Regions from separate parts of the Streptomyces sp. NPDC006332 genome, predicted to be linked through region 1. Evidence: riboswitches for the same ligand, from Rfam matches in the RefSeq annotation. Region 1 holds a riboswitch; the other holds the start of a gene.
What was found. Region 1 has a riboswitch for glycine ahead of gcvP (aminomethyl-transferring glycine dehydrogenase). Riboswitches for the same ligand answer to the same signal wherever they lie in the genome.

Region 1 (5,295 bases):
AAGGCAACCCAGACACACGCATACCCGGCATAAGACCTCCAGGCGGCTACGGTGGGCTTCCCCGGCCCCATCCCCACCCCATCCCAGTGAGGCCTTTAATGAGCCTGTCCATCCGCAACCAGCTCTCCGGCACCGTCACCGCCAGCACCCCGGGAGAGGTGATGGCCATGGTCAAAATCCGTCTCACCGGCGGCCAGAACCTCACCGCCGCGATCACCCGGGAAGCCGCCGAGGAGCTGGGCCTCGCCGCGGGAACGGCCGTACAGGCCCTGGTGAAGTCGACGGAGGTGTCCCTGGCCACCGCGCCGGTCGACGGCCTGTCCATCCGCAACCAGCTGCCCGGCATGATCAGTGACATCGCGACCGGCGGCGCCATGGCAGCCGTCCGGATCAGCGTCGAGGGCGCCGACCTGATCGCGGTGATCACCAAGGACGCCGTCACGGACCTCGGTCTCACGACCGGCATCCCGGTCGTCGCCCTGATCAAGTCGACCGAGGTCTCCCTGGCGACCGTGTGACCTCACCGCGTCGCACCGCACGCATCGGGAGGGCTTACGTGACGCGAAAGGGCTCCGCCCGGTGCACGACCGGCCGGAGCCCTTCCCGCCTACGTCAGATCAGTCCTCGTACGCGTCCAGTCAGTCCTCGTACGCGTCCAGCGGCGGGCAGGAGCAGACCAGGTTCCGGTCACCGAAGGCCTGGTCGATGCGGCGCACCGGCGGCCAGTACTTGTCCGCCACCGACACACCGGACGGGAAGACGGCCTCCTCACGCGTGTACGCGTGCTCCCACGCCCCGCCGAGCGCGCCCGCGGTGTGCGGCGCGTTCCGCAGCGGATTGTCGTCCGCGGGCCACTCGCCCGAGCCGACCTTCTCGATCTCCGCACGAATGGCGATCATCGCCTCGCAAAACCGGTCGAGTTCGTTCAGGTCCTCGGACTCGGTCGGCTCGATCATCAGCGTCCCGGCCACCGGGAAGGACATCGTCGGCGCGTGGAACCCGTAGTCGATGAGCCGCTTGGCGACGTCGTCGACACTCACGCCGGTCGCCTTGGTCAGGGGCCGCAGGTCGATGATGCACTCGTGCGCGACCAGGCCGCCCGGACCGGTGTAGAGCACCGGGAAGTGCGGTTCCAGCCGCTTGGCGATGTAGTTCGCGGAGAGCACGGCCACCTGCGTGGCCCGCTTGAGTCCCTCACCGCCCATGAGCCGCACGTACGCCCACGAGATCGGCAGGATCCCGGCGGAGCCCCAGGGCGCGGCCGAGACGGGCCCGACACCGGTCTCCGGGCCGGCCGCGGGCTGCAGGGGGTGGTTCGGCAGGTACGGCGCCAGGTGCGCGCGCACCCCGACCGGGCCGACGCCCGGACCGCCGCCGCCGTGCGGGATGCAGAACGTCTTGTGCAGGTTCAGGTGCGAGACGTCCCCGCCGAAGTGTCCCGGCTTGGCCAGCCCCACCAGGGCGTTGAGGTTGGCGCCGTCGACGTACACCTGGCCGCCGGCCTCGTGCACCTGCGCGCAGATGTCCGCGACATGCTCCTCGAACACACCGTGCGTGGAGGGGTACGTGATCATCAGCACCGCCAGCTCGTCCCGGTGCTGCTCGATCTTCGCCCGCAGATCCTCGACGTCGATCTCGCCGTCCTCGGCGGTCTTCACCACGACGACCTTCATCCCGGCCATCACGGCACTGGCGGCGTTGGTGCCGTGCGCCGACGACGGGATCAGACACACGGTCCGCTGCTCGTCCCCGTTGGCCCGGTGATATCCGCGTACGGCGAGCAGTCCCGCCAGCTCGCCCTGCGAACCGGCGTTGGGCTGCAGCGAGACCGTGTCGTAGCCGGTGACCTCGGCGAGACGCTCCTCCAGCTCGCGGATGAGGACGAGATAGCCCTCGGCCTGCTCGGCGGGCGCGAAGGGGTGCAGCTGACCGAACTCGGGCCAGGTGACCGGCTCCATCTCGGTGGTGGCGTTGAGCTTCATGGTGCAGGAGCCCAACGGGATCATGCCGCGGTCGAGGGCGTAGTCCCGGTCGGCCAGCCGACGCAGGTAGCGGAGCATCGCGGTCTCGGAGCGGTGCTGGTGGAAGACGGGGTGTGTGAGGTACGCGTCGGTACGCCGCAGCGCGGCCGGAAGGGAGTCCTCGGCGGCCGCGTCCAGCGCCTCGATGTCCCCCTCGACCCCGAACGCGGCCCACACGGCGGCCAGTTGAGTCCGCGAGGTGGTCTCGTCGCACGCGATCGACACCAGGTCGGCGTCGACGAGCCGGAGGTTGACGCCGTTCTCGCGCGCGGCCGCGACGACCTCGGCCGCCCGTGACGGCACCCGGGCGGTCAGGGTGTCGAAGTAGGAGCCGTGCACGACCTCGATCCCGCCGGCCGTCAGGCCCGCGGCGAGGATCGTGGCGTACCGGTGGGTGCGCCGTGCGATGCCCCTGAGGCCCTCGGGCCCGTGGTAGACGGCGTACATGCCGGCCATCACGGCGAGCAGCACCTGCGCGGTGCAGATGTTGCTGGTCGCCTTCTCGCGCCGGATGTGCTGCTCCCGCGTCTGCAGGGCGAGCCGGTAGGCCTTGTTCCCGTCGGCGTCGACGGACACGCCCACGAGCCGCCCCGGCAGGCTGCGCGCGAACTTCTCACGGACCGCCATGTATCCGGCGTGCGGTCCGCCGAAGCCCATCGGTACCCCGAACCGCTGGGTCGTCCCGACGGCGATGTCCGCACCGAGCTCACCCGGGGGCTTCAGCAGCGTCAGCGCCAGCAGATCGGCGGCGACCGTCACCAGCGCGCCGAGTTCGTGGGCCTGCTCGATCAGCGGCTTGATGTCGCGTACGGCACCGGAGGCGCCCGGGTACTGCAGCAGCACACCGTTGATCTCACGCCCGGCGATCTCGGCCGGAATGCCGTCACCGAGGTCCGCGACCACGACCTCGACGCCGGTCGGCTCGGCCCGCGTCCGGATCACGGCTACGGTCTGCGGCAGCGTGTCCGCGTCGACCAGGAAGAGACCCTTCTTGTTCCTGCCCATGCGCCGCGACAGTGCCAGCGCCTCGGCCGCCGCGGTGCCCTCGTCGAGCAGCGAGGCACCGGAGGTCGGCAGGCCGGTGAGCTCGGCGACCATGGTCTGGAAGTTGAGCAGAGCCTCCAGACGCCCCTGGGAGATCTCCGGCTGGTAGGGCGTGTACGCCGTGTACCAGGCCGGGTTCTCCATCACGTTGCGCAGGATCACGGGCGGCGTGAACGTCCCGTAGTACCCGAGGCCGACCATGGAGTCGAGAACCTGGTTCCGGTCGGCCAGCGAACGCAGCTCGGCCAGCACCTCGGCCTCGGTACGCGCACCCGGCAGATCGAGCGCGTCGGCGTTCTTGATCACGTCCGGCACCGCGGCGGCGGTGAGCTCGTCCAGCGAGCCGTACCCGACATGGGCGAGCATCTTCGCCCGAGCTTCCTGGTCAGGTCCGATGTGACGCTGTTCGAACGGAATTCCCTGCTCCAGTTCGGAGAGCGGACTGCGGTGAGCGATCATTGCGGAGGCCTCCTGGTCTGACACGACCTTCGTGGGGCACCACGGCACGGGTACCCGAACGGCCTCCCCCTCTGTCATCTCAACCTGAGAGCTTCACCGGACCACCCGAGGGTGGCCGACTTTCACCGTCGGTGAGAGCGGAAGCCGTCGACACCCGCCCTGCTTTCCAGAGTGACCTCACCCATGCGGTACGGGGGCCTGAGAGATTCCGGGGAGGATTTGCTCCTTCGGCGCCTCCGGATGTCGCCCGAAGGACTCTCCCGCACGGGGTCAGCAGCCGTTTGCCAGCGTACCAGCGAGATCAGCGCTTGAGCGTTCGAGTGGCCGCCTCCCTGATTGTGCTCTTTTGTGGTGCTTACGGATGAGTTGCGACCAAATGGAGGACCCGTGCAGACCGACATCGATCCGCGCAACCTGATCGGCCGCAAGGCGTTCGACCGCAACGGCACCAAGATCGGCACGATCGACGAGATCTACCTCGACGACGCGACCGGCGTACCGGAGTGGGCGGCCATACGGACAGGTCTGTTCAGCAGGGACGCCTTCGTCCCCCTGGAGCCCAGCGAACTGATCGAGGGCACCTTGCGCGTCCCCTTCGACCGGGCCCTGATCAAGGACGCCCCGGACTTCGGCGTGGGCCGCCACCTCTCCCCCGAGCAGGAACTGCAGCTCTACCACCACTACGGTCTCGACCTGTCCGCCCCTCCTCCTCCGCTCCCGGACCACGACTTCGGCACGCTGGCAAACACGGACGAGTCCTGACCCTCCACGTCGTCGTCCCCACCCTCCCCACCGACACCTCCCCCATCCGGATGACCGACCTCGGCGGCCGACACATCCGGCCCAGGCCCAGCCGATCCGCCCACCGCGCCACCCCCACGACGCACCCCGATCAGCCCGGCGCACTTACAGCCGGGCCGCCGGTAGCCGACCCGTACGGCTCACCAGCCCGTCCCCTCGCGCCCGAAACCAGCACACACCCCACCCACACTCCACCCAGACCCGCCACCCCCGCACTCACCCCGACCCCGTTGGCCCGCCCACCGAGGCCCCGCCCAGCTGAGCCTCACCCGCCTCGGAGAGCGCCCGCACCAACGGCAACGGCTCCGCCGGCTCAAGATCGGGATCCTCGATCCGGAACGTCCGCACCCGCCCAGGCCCCGAGTCGGGCGTCTCGAACCGCACTGTCACCCGCCCGAGACCGCTTCCCTGCACCCACCCGTGTCCGTACACGGTGTGCCGCACATCGTGTCCCGAGGGCCACCGCCGCTCAGTCGGCGCCTTCGGTTCCTCGACGGGCGTGTCATCCGCCTCCTCGACCGCACCGGAGTCCATCCGCTCTCCCGCCGCCTGCGCGAACAGATCCTCCTGCGTGTAGTCGGCCAACCCACTGACCCCCACTCCGAGCAACCGCACACCCCCGGTCGTGTCCACGGAGTCCAACAGTCGCGCGGCCGCCTCCCGCACCACCCCCGGATCGTCCGTCGGCCCCCGCAACGTCTCGGACCGGGTGAGCGTGGAGAAGTCGAACCGTCGCACCTTGAGCACGATGGTCCGGCCGGACAGCCCCGCCTCCCGCAGCCGCCGCACACACCGCTCCGCCAGCCGCTGCACCTCCATCCCCACCCGGACCCGGTCATGGATGTCGACGTCGTACGTGTCTTCCACCGACACCGACTTCGTCTCCCGCTCCGCCACCACGGGCCGCTCGTCGAGCGCCAGCGCCATCGCGTACAGCGAGTGCCCGTGCGCCTTGCCCAGCAGCCGCACC
Region 2 (5,295 bases), on a different contig from region 1:
GCGAGCGCGCGAAGGAGCGCCTCGTAGGCGTCGTAACGCCCGGGCGTCACCTGGCGCAGCATGTGCTCGACCTGCCCGGCCGCGGTGCCGCTGGCGCTCACCTTTTACCGACCCTTCGTGATGTGGCCTGAATAGGGACCCAGCTTAGGCGCTCCGCCGGGTTCAGCCGTTGAGCTGTTTCAGTAGCCCTGTCGCTGTTTCAGTAGCCCTGTTGGTAGAAGGGCCGCACACTCTGCCTCATCCAGTGGCCCACCGGGTCGTCCGTCACGTCCAGGAGCACCAGGTTGACCGGCCACCGGACGGGGACGGTGCCCAGGGCACGGGCCAGGGCCTCCATCGGCAGGGCCCGCAAGTCGCCCTCCCACTGGGACAGTTCCACGCCCACGAACATGACCGGCTCGGCCGTCTCGATGACGGCGAGGCAGCGGCGGGCGGTGAGCACCACGCCCGTGGCGGCGAACTCGGACGAGGCCGCCGCGAGGAAGTCGACCGGGTCGTCCTGCCAGTCCGGCTCGAACAGGCGGACCCGGCCGCCGGCGGCGGGACCGTCCAGCGGGGTCCGGCCGACCCGGCACAGTTCGGCGACGGCGGCCGGCGGCAACGGGACACCGACCGTGCCGTCCGGGTTCACCGCGAGGCCGACCTGGGGCGGCAGACCGCGGGCGAACTCGACCGCGGGGGCGATGGTGTACGACAGGTGCGAGCCGACCACCTGGCGGAACTGTTCCTCGGAGCTGAACACCGGGACGTAGGCCTGGCCCTCGATCTCCAGCGTGGGCAGGTCCAGGGGGCCGCTGTGCGGTCCGCCGCCGTTGGGCAGCGGCACCCAGAGGAAGCTGCGGCCGAGCACCTCGATGATCCGCCCGCCCGCCCCGGGCACGCCGAGGGAGGCGGACAGCACCTCCTCCAGCTCGTTGCCGGGCCATCCGCCGTGCGGATGAGGGTGCGCCTGTGCCGGGAAACCCGGGAAGTCAGCGGGGAAGTCCGCCGGGAAGTCCATCTGCCTGCCTACCGCCTGCCTGGTACCGCCTGCTGTAGCTGAAAAGGCTATCGGGTACGGAGCGCCCATGAGAGACGGGCGGCCGGTCCGGCCACCGAACCGGTCCGGCTCAGCCCGTGAACCCGATCCGTCGCAGCACGTTCGCCGCGTCCCGGTCGACCAGCACCGCCGAGCCGCAGCCCGCGGGCAGGTCGCCGTTCGCCACGGAGCCGATCAGGCGGGAGGCGGCGCCCCGGTGACGCAGGAACGCGTACCGCGAGACACCGCGGCCGCGCTCGCGCTGCCCGGCGAGGGCGGTGTCCGGCGTGACGTCGAGCAGCAGCAGGTGCAGGGTGCCACCCCGGCGACGGGCCTCGCGGGCCAGCCAGCCGCGCACCCAGGCCTGCGTACCGCAGTCGTGCACCACGACCCCTTTGCCGGAGCGCAGGGCGCGGCGCAGACCGGCGTAGTGCGCGAGGCGGACCAGGGGGCGGTAGACCGCGTACGGCAGGAAGCGGGGCATCCGCGTCGCCCAGCGGTCGCGGGCGTCCTGGGAGTCGATGCGCAGCCCGTTGACCGTGCGGCGCATCAGGGTGGACTTGCCGCTGCCGGGCAGGCCGGTGATCGCGACCAGGTCCCGGGGGCCGAAGAGCAGGGCGTGCGGGCTGCGGCCGCCGCGCTCACGGAGGTCGCGGACGACGGGTGCGCCGAGCGGGCCGCACGCCTGAGGTGCCGGGACCGTCGTCTGCTCGGGCAGCGCGAGAGCCGAGGTGGTCGCGTACGCCGTGGTCCTGTTCACCGTGATCGTCCTCCCCTGGGGTGGTCACGACTTCCCTGCCCGTCGAGTGTAAAGAGAAGGTAATGCGCGGTGTCTCGTGTTTTCGTGCTCGTCCTGCCACAAGCCGGTTACAGATGCCGCCCTGCCGTACTCGACCGATGCGTGCAATGATGTCGGCGCCAACTGCATACCGGCCGCTTGAATCCGCGCGGGAGAGTTCCGGGTCGTACGTGTGTCGTACGGATGCCCGGGCGCCGAAGGAGCAAGTCCCTCCCTTGAATCTCTCAGGCCCCGTACCGCGCGGGCGAGGCACATCTGAAAAGCGGGCCGCTGCGACAGTGGCCCCACCCAAGGTGCAAGTCGTGATCACCGCTTCGCGTGGTCCTGACGAACCTCTCAGGTTCCGATGACAGATGGGGAGGAACGACCTCGCCCTCCCTCACGCTCGACATGAGCTCGCGCGGGAGGTCCCCCATCGCCTCGGGAGACGACCGTCCGATGAGCAGTACCGCACCCCGTCACACCGCGCTCGACGCCCTGCATCGTTCGCTCGGCGCGACGATGACCGACTTCGCCGGCTGGGACATGCCCCTTCGCTACGGCTCCGAACGCGACGAACACCAGGCCGTGCGCACCCGGGCCGGTCTGTTCGACCTCTCGCACATGGGCGAGATCACGGTGACCGGCCCGCAGGCGGCCGCGTTCCTGAACCACGCGCTGGTCGGCAACATCGCCTCCGTCGGCGTCGGCCGCGCCCGCTACACCATGATCTGCCGGGCCGACGGCGGCATCCTGGACGACCTGATCGTGTACCGGCTCGACGAGGCGGAGGCCGGGTCCGCGCACTACATGGTCGTCGCCAACGCCTCCAACGCCCAGGTGGTGCTGGACGCGTTGACCGAGCGGGCCGCCGGTTTCGACGTCCAGGTGCGCGACGACCGGGACGCCTACGCGCTGATCGCCGTACAGGGCCCCCAGTCCGCGGGTGTCCTGAAGTCCCTCACCGACGCCGACCTCGACGGCCTGAAGTACTACGCCGGTCTGCCGGGCACCGCGGCCGGCGTGCCCGCGCTCATCGCCCGCACCGGGTACACCGGCGAGGACGGCTTCGAGCTGTTCGTGAAGCCGGAGCACGCCGTGCGGCTGTGGCAGGCGCTGACCGAGGCCGGCGAGGGTGTCGGCCTGGTCCCGTGCGGCCTGTCCTGCCGGGACACCCTGCGCCTGGAGGCGGGCATGCCGCTGTACGGGCACGAGCTCTCCACCGCGTTGACCCCCTTCGACGCCGGTCTCGGCCGGGTGGTGAAGTTCGAGAAGGAGGGCGACTTCGTGGGCCGCGAGGCCCTCCGGGAGGCCGCCGCCCGTTCGGAGCACAACCCGCCGCGGGTTCTCGTCGGCCTCGTCGCCGAGGGCCGCCGGGTGCCGCGTGCGGGGTACCCGGTCGTCGCGGACGGCCGGGTGATCGGCGAGGTCACCTCGGGCGCGCCCTCGCCCACGCTGGGCAGGCCGATCGCGATGGCGTACGTCGACGGGGCGCACGCGGCGCCGGGCACACCCGGTGTCGGTGTGGACATCCGGGGCAGTCACGAGCCGTACGAGGTCGTGGCGCTGCCGTTCTACAAGCGTCAGAAGTGACGGCGGCGGGCAGTCGGCGTGCGTGACCCTGCGCACTTTCCGCTGCTCACGTACGTTTCCAGCAGTCCCTCATTCACCAGCACTCCCCCGCGTACAGGAGAATTCAGGCCATGAGCAATCCCCAGCAGCTGCGCTACAGCAAGGAGCACGAGTGGCTGTCGGGCGCCGAGAACGGCGTCTCGACGGTCGGCATCACGGAGCACGCGGCCAACGCGCTCGGTGACGTCGTCTTCGTCCAGCTCCCGGAGGTCGGTGCCGGTGTGACCGCGGGCGAGACCTGCGGCGAACTGGAGTCCACCAAGTCGGTCAGCGACCTGTACTCCCCGGTGTCCGGTGAGGTCACCGAGGTCAACGAGGACGTGGTCGACGACCCGTCGCTGGTGAACTCCGCCCCCTTCGAGGGCGGCTGGCTGTTCAAGGTCCGCGTGGCCGAGGAGCCGGCCGACCTGCTCTCCGCCGACGAGTACACCGCCTTTTCCGCCGGCTGAGGAGTCCTGCACCTGATGTCCGTTCTGAACACGCCCCTGCACGAGCTCGACCCCGAGGTCTCCGCCGCGGTCGACGCCGAGCTGGTCCGCCAGCAGTCCACCCTGGAGATGATCGCCTCCGAGAACTTCGCGCCCCTCGCGGTGCTGGAGGCGCAGGGCTCCGTCCTGACCAACAAGTACGCCGAGGGCTACCCGGGCCGCCGTTACTACGGCGGCTGCGAGCACGTCGACGTGACCGAGCAGATCGCGATCGACCGGGTCAAGGACCTGTTCGGCGCCGAGTACGCCAACGTGCAGCCCCATTCGGGCGCGTCCGCCAACCAGGCGGCCCTGTTCGCGCTCGCCCAGCCCGGTGACACCATCCTCGGTCTGGATCTGGCGCACGGCGGCCACCTGACCCACGGGATGCGGCTGAACTTCTCCGGCAAGCAGTTCGACGTGGTCGCCTACCACGTGGACGCGAAGACCGGCCTGGTCGACATGGCCGAGCTGGAGCGGCTCGCCAAGGAGCACCGGCCGAAGGTGATCATCGCGGGCTGGTCGGCGTACCCGCGGCAGCTGGACTTCGCCGAGTTCCGCCGGATCGCCGACGAGGTCGAGGCCCACCTGTGGGTGGACATGGCGCACTTCGCGGGTCTGGTCGCGGCCGGTCTGCACCCCAACCCGGTTGCGTACGCGGACGTCGTCACCTCCACCACCCACAAGACGCTGGGCGGCCCGCGCGGCGGCATCATCCTCGCCAAGAAGGACTTCGCGAAGAAGCTGAACTCGTCCGTCTTCCCGGGCTTCCAGGGCGGTCCCCTGGAGCACGTGATCGCGGCCAAGGCGGTCTCGTTCAAGGTCGCCGCGAGCGAGGACTTCAAGGAGCGCCAGCGCCGTACGGTGGACGGCGCGCGGATCCTCGCCGAGCGCCTCACCGCGCCGGACGCCCGCGAGGCCGGCGTGAACGTGCTGTCCGGCGGCACCGACGTGCATCTGATCCTGGTCGACCTGCGCGAGTCCGAGCTCGACGGCCGGCAGGCCGAGGACCGGCTCCACGAGGTCGGCATCACGGTCAACCGCAACGCCGTCCCCGACGACCCGCGTCCGCCGATGGTCACCTCGGGCCTGCGGATCGGTACGCCCGCCCTCGCCACCCGCGGCTTCACCGCCGAGGACTTCGCCGAGGTCGCGGACGTCATCGCGGAGACCCTGAAGGCGCCCGCCCCCTTCGAGGGGGACGCCATGGCAGCGCTGAAGGCCAGGGTCGAAGCCCTCGCCGACAAGCACCCGCTGTATCCCGGTCTGAGCAAGTAGTTCCCTTCCCCGGGTGCCGCGCACACTGAGAGGCGTGTGCGGCACCCCGCACCACCCCGTACCAAGGAGTCACCGTGGCCATATCGGTCTTCGACCTGTTCTCGATCGGAATCGGCCCGTCC

Region 2: another riboswitch for glycine. It lies ahead of gcvT (glycine cleavage system aminomethyltransferase GcvT); the one in region 1 lies ahead of gcvP (aminomethyl-transferring glycine dehydrogenase).

What each region holds. Positions count from the first base shown of each region.
Region 1 is NZ_JBEXRA010000049.1:9,566-14,860, reverse strand. Features, by position in the region: gene ABZ027_RS33245 (ABC transporter ATP-binding protein) at 1-33, shown strand, start outside; gene ABZ027_RS33240 (TOBE domain-containing protein) at 99-518, shown strand; gene gcvP (aminomethyl-transferring glycine dehydrogenase) at 639-3,524, opposite strand; glycine riboswitch at 3,701-3,797, opposite strand; gene ABZ027_RS33230 (PRC-barrel domain-containing protein) at 3,912-4,286, shown strand; gene ABZ027_RS33225 (DNA polymerase IV) at 4,542-5,295, opposite strand, start outside.
Region 2 is NZ_JBEXRA010000027.1:62,750-68,044, reverse strand. Features, by position in the region: gene ABZ027_RS23955 (enhanced serine sensitivity protein SseB C-terminal domain-containing protein) at 1-101, opposite strand, end outside; gene ABZ027_RS23950 (enhanced serine sensitivity protein SseB) at 200-1,000, opposite strand; gene ABZ027_RS23945 (AAA family ATPase) at 1,110-1,778, opposite strand; glycine riboswitch at 1,957-2,066, shown strand; gene gcvT (glycine cleavage system aminomethyltransferase GcvT) at 2,256-3,389, shown strand; gene gcvH (glycine cleavage system protein GcvH) at 3,500-3,877, shown strand; gene glyA (serine hydroxymethyltransferase) at 3,893-5,173, shown strand; gene ABZ027_RS23925 (L-serine ammonia-lyase) at 5,248-5,295, shown strand, end outside.